2 linked regions of the Ruminococcus albus AD2013 genome follow. The protein of the gene in region 1 interacts with the protein of each later gene in a pairwise test. Links are inferred from orthologs where the notes say so. Each region holds a gene or a part of one and is shown in the gene's direction. Other genes may lie near its edges.

Region 1 (3,258 bases):
CGGCAAAGCGAGGTCAACCGTTTTTTGAGGATAGAATGCCAAGGAAGCGAGCTTTTGGTCAAGCTTTTCGTGAAAAGCTTGCGGAGAGCCACAATCAGCAAAGCTGACTGTTGAGGGGCAGAGCCTCTCGGTCAAAGCGCAAAAGCGATGTGAAAATTGTGCTTTAAATAGCAAAGCAAACTCCCGACCAAACCGGCGCGGCAATACCAAATTGTACGAGCGTGTACCAAACCATACGACACGCACAAACTATCCGCGTAAAATTATTGCTCGCGCATCGACCCGAGGACGCTGCCGACGCAGTCGCAGCTGAGAGGCGAAAACTCACCAACTACCCGCCAAAGCAAATATACAATTAAAAACACGCTAAGTATAATTCGCGGCAACAGGTCAACACTATAACCATAAAACTGAAAGGACTGATACTATGATAGAAAAAGATACCGTCCGACTTTTGCGGGAATGTGACGCGGGTGCAAAAATGGGTGTATCCTCAATAGAGGATACTATGGAGTTCAGGCTGAGTGAACCCTTGAAAAATATCCTTGAAAACAGCAGGGAACAGCATATGGAAATGAACAGGGTGATAAATGAACGGCTTGAAAGATTCAGCGATGAGGGTAAAGACCCGCCGATGATGGCTGAACTTATGGGGAAGATAAAGGCGAATTTCAAACTGGTGACAGATGATACCGATAAAGCGGCGGCAGAGTTCATAACTGACGGCTGTAATATGGGTATCAAGTCGCTTTCAAAATACCTCAACCAGTATGCCGCGGCAGAGGAATACTCCAAGGATATCACGAAAAAGCTGATAGCGCTGGAAGAGGAATTGGCAAGGGAACTGAGAGGGTTCTTGTAAGGCAAAACAACCGACCGGCGGGAATTGTCAAAGATGATTGCTTTGGCAGTTTCCGCCGGTTTGCTTATCATCTCCCAATTGTTAAAATTTTATCTGTAAGCATTGACATTGGTCTGCTATTGTTGTATAATTGATTATGTAGGTTTTAATCTTATTTTCTATAAAAAGGAGTTTTTAAAATGAAGAAATCCGTAAGAAAAGCTATCATTGCAGGCAACTGGAAGATGAACAAGACCCGTCCCGAAGCTAAGGAGCTTCTGGAAGCTATCAAGCCCCTCGTAGCAAATGCTGAAGGTAAGGTCGAGGTTATCGCATGCGTACCTTTCACCAATCTGGAGACTGCTGTTAATACTACCGCAGGTTCTAACGTAAAGGTCGGCGCTGAGAACGTTCACTTCGAGAAGAGCGGCGCCTTCACAGGCGAGATATCTGCTGATATGCTGACTGAGCTGGGCGTTGAGTACGTTGTTCTCGGTCACTCCGAGAGAAGACAGTACTTCGGCGAGACCGATGAGACTGTTAACAAGAGAACAAAGGCTGCTCTGGCTGCAGGTCTGAAGCCTATCGTTTGCGTTGGCGAGCTGCTCTGGGAGCGTGAGTGCAACATCACTGAGGAAGTTATCGCTCGTCAGATCAAGCTTGACCTCTTCGATATTTCCGCTGAGGACGTTAAGAAGACTGTTATCGCTTACGAGCCTGTATGGGCTATCGGCACAGGCAAGACTGCTACTGCTGACCAGGCTGAAGAAGTTTGCGCATTCATCAGAGCTACACTTGCTAAGCTGTATGACGATGCTACCGCTCAGGCAGTTACTATCCAGTACGGCGGATCCATGAACGCAGGCAACGCTGCTGAGCTGCTCAGCAAGGAGAACGTTGACGGCGGTCTTATCGGCGGCGCTTCCCTCAAGGCTGCTGATTTCAACACCATCGTACAGGCAGCTGTAAACGGCTGATATCTGAATTAGCAAACACATCGGGGGGCGGGTCAGCCCGCTCCCTTTTTTCATAGAGTAATTGGGGAATTTGGGGAAATTCTTGCAATAAATATATTCAGCGGTAAATTTATGCCGTCTGATATTATTCATGAGGTGTGTTAAAAATGAAAAGAAGCAGGCTGCTGCGCAGACTTATGACTCTTTCGGTAGTATCCGAAGTCATCTATATGTTTTTTATAACTATACTGTTGATCTTTCGTCCCGCATTTTATGACGATGCGCTGATAAAATTCTTCAAAATAGAAATCAGTGAAGTCCCCGCAAATAATCCCGACATGACACTTGCTGCCGTACTTCTGGGCGGCGTTATAATCTACTTTATATTATGGTTCTTGCTTAAACTTATGATGGATAAGGATATGGACCCGCAGATCATCGGTTTGCTGTCATTCCTTATGCTTCCGGCATCTACCATTATTTCAAGACTGCTGTTCTCAAAGGCGGTGAGATCAGCGGCTGAACTTGGCGCTGATGTCAAAGCCTTTACCCAGACACATTTCCGCATTCTGGAATACTGCGGCTGGGCAAATCTTGCGGCATATATCTTCATGCTGATGGGCTTTGCAGTTTGCAGGCAGAGATTTTGTGATCTGGACTGACAGTATCTGAACTTCAGGTCACACTCTAAAGTGTATATTTAATTCTTATTTGTTTTCGGTAATATATGCGCAAAGCATTTATTATAAATAAGTATCCCGCTGTCCTTCATGCGCGGACAGTGAGATAAACGAAAGGACAATTTAATATGAGCATGAAACTGGTACTCATCCGCCACGGCGAAAGCGAGTGGAACAAGGAGAACAAGTTCACGGGCTGGACTGACGTTGAGCTGAGCGAGGCAGGTGTTGAGGAAGCAAAGAAGGCAGGCAAGGTCTTGAAAGAGACAGGCTATGACTTTGATATCTGCTATACCTCATACCTCAAAAGAGCTATACATACGCTCAACAATGTACTGGCCGAGATGGACAGAGAGTGGCTGCCCGTAGTTAAGAGCTGGAGGCTCAACGAAAGGCACTACGGCGCTCTCCAGGGTCTGAACAAAAGCGAAACTGCCGCTAAATACGGCGAGGAGCAGGTGAAGATCTGGAGAAGATCCTTTGATATCCCTCCGATGGCACTAACCGAGGATGACGAAAGAAATCCGAAGAAGGACCCGAAGTACCGCGAGGAAGATCCCGCAGAGTTACCTTTGCAGGAAAGTCTCAAGGATACCATCGCCAGAGCTGTTCCGTACTTTGAAGAGGAGATAAAACCTCAGATAAAATCGGGCAGGCGTGTGGTTATAGCGGCTCACGGCAACAGCCTGAGAGCTTTGGTAAAGTACTTTGACGGTCTCAGCGATGAGGAGATAATCAATGTGAATATACCTACGGCAACACCGCTGGTATATGAATTTGA
Region 2 (3,292 bases), 1.9 Mb from region 1 along the record:
GGCCGTATACTTGTTGCTGAGATAATGGGCAATAAGGCGGGCTGGCTGACACTTTATTCGGGTATAGCAGGCGGTGCTGATATGATAGTTATCCCCGAGATACCCTACGATATTGAAAAGCTTGCCGCAGCCTGTGAACGCCGTGATTCCAAGGGATTTTCCATTATGGCAGTCGCAGAGGGCGCTTTCGATAAGGAAGAAGCCAAGATGAAGAAGAAGGAGAGAGCTAAGCTCCGTGCTGAGCAGGGCATAACCACTGCCACCGCACGTATAGCCAAGCAGATAGAGCAGATGACAGGCAGAGAGACCAGAGTGTGCATACCCGGTCATATGCTCCGCGGCGGAAGCCCATCGGCTTACGACAGAGTTCTCGCAACAAAGTTCGGCGTACACGCGGCTGAACTCGTAGCTAAGGAAAAGTACGGCTACGCAGTAGCTATGATAAAGGAAGTAGTATCCGAGAATAAGCTTGAAGACGTTGCAGGCAAAACAAAGTTCGTCCCCGAGGACGACCAGATGGTAAAATACGCCAAAGCACTGGGAGTATCATTTGGAGATAAGTAACAACCAACCGTAACCAGCCAAAGAGGTGAGCTTTGGCTCAAGCCTTTCGCGAAAGGCTTGCGGGAGTTTGAGGGCAGAGCCCTCAATCACCAAGGCGTAAAACCAAAATTCAAAGCGAACTGTAAGAGTAAAACAAACTATCGACCTCAAAAATAGGCGCGGTAATAAAGACATCCAGAGCGTGGACAAACGACCGTCCACGCTCAAACTATCCGCGTAAATTATTGCCGCGCCCGCCGTCAAACAGCGTAAGCGTCTTTGACGGCTCGACCCGAGGTCGCTGCCGACGCAGTCGCAGCTGAGGGGCGAAAAATTTCCTCTTTGGCAGTTTAGCAAGCTTACATTTGCACCGCGGTTCGTTGGTTAAATAATGGAGGATAGATATGACAGAAGTTATAGAAAGATTTTTAAGATACGTAAAGATAGATACGCAGTCCGATGAGGATGCGCAGACACAGCCCAGCACTGCAAAACAGTTCGAACTGGCAAGACTGCTGTACAAGGAACTCACCGATATGGGAGCGGAAGATGTGTACCTCGATGAGTCGTATTGCTACGTATACGCTCGTATACCTGCGAATGACGGTGGTATGCGTTCGTATACTCTTGGATTTATTTCGCATATGGATACTTCACCCGAAGCATCGGGGGAGAACGTAAAGCCCCGTATCATCGAAAACTATGACGGTGGGGATATCACACTCAACGTCGAACAGGGGATAGTCCTTAAAACATCGGTATTCCCCGAAATTAAAGACTATATCGGTCAGTCGCTGATAGTCACCGATGGAACGACCCTGCTTGGTGCAGATGACAAGGCAGGTGTCGCCGAGATAATGACAATGGCTCACCGCCTGCTTACCGATGACAGCATCAAGCACGGCGATATAGCCATAGCTTTCACCCCCGATGAGGAGATAGGCGCAGGTACCGATAATTTCGACCTTAAAAGGTTCGGGGCTGACTACGCCTACACCGTTGATGGCGGCGGTATCGGCGAGCTTGAATACGAGACCTTCAATGCCGCATCTGCTGATATAACTGTGAAGGGCGTGAATGTGCATACGGGTGAAGCCAAGAACAAGATGATAAACGCCGCACGTATCGCGGCAGAGTTTGACAGTCTTCTGCCTCCCGAACAGAAACCCGAATTCACCGAGGGCAGGGAAGGGTTCTTCCACCTTATGAACATCACGGGCAGTACTGAAAGCGCGTCACTTTCATACCTTATCCGCGACCACGACAGGGCGAAGTTTGAAGCGAAAAAAGCCCTTATCACGAAGCTTGCGGATATCCTGAACCTGAGATACGGCGAGGGTACCGTCACCGCCGTGGTCAAGGATACCTACTACAATATGCGCGAGAAGATAGAACCCGATTTCATGTTCCTTGTGGAGAATGTTTCCGACTGCATGAAAAAGCTGGGGGTCGAACCGAAGATACAGCCTATCCGCGGCGGCACCGACGGTTCAAGCCTTTCATTCAAGGGTCTGCCCTGCCCGAATATATGCACAGGTGGACACAACTACCACGGCAGATACGAATACTGCTGTGTTGAGTCTATGGAAAAGATATGTGAACTTCTGGTCATGCTGACCGAGACCGTATAAACAGTAAAAGGCACTTCCAACAGCAGGGAAGTGCCTTTGATGTTATCATGAACTTATTCGGGGTCATATTCAAATTTCGGCATGGGCAGAAGCTTGTGCAGATTTCTTGCGTGCATACCGTCGATGCGGGCTTTCAGCTCAGGCTTGTCGGAGAGGTCTGTCTCTTTTCTGATGTAGCTGTCAAGCTCTGCATAGGTAAATCCCAGATTGTCCTCGTCTGTCTTTCCGCAAAGACCGTCGATAGGCGTTTTGTGAGTAAGCTCATAGGGCAGACCCAGCTCGTCACCAATAGCTATGACTTCACGTACACAGAGTTCGGAGAGGGGGCTGAAATCGCCTGCGGCATCACCGAATTTTGTGGAGTAGCCCACCCAGTCCTCGGACATATTGCAGGTGTTAACCACACGACCGCCAACACAGGCTGCAACTGCGTAAAGTGTGGACATTCTTATTCTCGGGGGAGTGTTCACCCTAGCCTGCTCAGATACTTCAAGAGCGTTGCCGATCTCACCCAGCAGTGCGGAAACTGTACTGCCAACATTTATCTCGTAGCTTTTTATACCCAGATGTGCCACCAGCTTTTTGCTGCAGTCAATATCGAACTGCTCTCCCTGTGGCATCAGCACACCGATGACTCTGTCCTTGCCCAGTGCTTCAACGCAAAGCGCCGCAGCTACGGAACTGTCCTTGCCGCCCGAGATACCGAGTACAGCCTTTGTTGTGGGGGTCGCGTTCGCCTCAAAATACTCTCTTATCCATTTGATAACTTCGTCCTTGACCTTTTTTGCATCGAAATTGCTCATAGTCTAAGCTCCTCTCTGACTTTCATAAGTATTATACCAAGACGGTTCTCGCCCTGTCCGTTGACTTTTCCCCAGATCCGATCATTCCAGTCGTTGCCCTCAACGAGTTCTTCGTCACCCGTTGCAAGAAGCTTTTCTGCAAGGTCTTTATTCTGCGTGAATTTTGCCTTGCATATCTCATACATCAGATCTGTCTTTACTTCTTCCCAGTCACTTCTCAGGCTGACTTTTCTCCCCGCCCTTTTTGCAGAATCGGGGTCAAGTCCCGCGAAAGACCTGCGCTCGCTTTCATCGAGGGTCTTCATCGCCTGAAAA

The links.
Region 2: the proteins of tpiA (region 1) and pepT interact in binary tests that used the Escherichia coli proteins (3 or more experiments, as listed by UniProt). The link is inferred for Ruminococcus albus AD2013 from one-to-one orthologs.

What each region holds. Positions count from the first base shown.
Region 1 is NZ_JAGS01000001.1:3,001,232-3,004,489, reverse strand. The notes cover bases 1-2,929. They hold tpiA (triose-phosphate isomerase), read left to right. Parts: upstream 1-1,041; coding sequence 1,042-1,818; downstream 1,819-2,929. Other genes in these bases: gpmA (2,3-diphosphoglycerate-dependent phosphoglycerate mutase), read left to right, coding at 2,606-2,929; N773_RS0113385 (hypothetical protein), read left to right, coding at 1,965-2,459; N773_RS0113395 (hypothetical protein), read left to right, coding at 428-862. Also shown: more of gpmA, read left to right, coding at 2,930-3,258. UniProt on the Escherichia coli protein: Involved in the gluconeogenesis. Catalyzes stereospecifically the conversion of dihydroxyacetone phosphate (DHAP) to D-glyceraldehyde-3-phosphate (G3P).
Region 2 is NZ_JAGS01000001.1:1,137,279-1,140,570, reverse strand. The notes cover bases 98-3,060. They hold pepT (peptidase T), read left to right. Parts: upstream 98-947; coding sequence 948-2,174; downstream 2,175-3,060. Other genes in these bases: N773_RS0105125 (NADAR family protein), read right to left, coding at 2,974-3,060; nadE (NAD(+) synthase), read right to left, coding at 2,228-2,977; N773_RS0105140 (6-phosphofructokinase), read left to right, coding at 98-564. Outside these bases: more of N773_RS0105140, read left to right, coding at 1-97; more of N773_RS0105125, read right to left, coding at 3,061-3,292. UniProt on the Escherichia coli protein: Cleaves the N-terminal amino acid of tripeptides.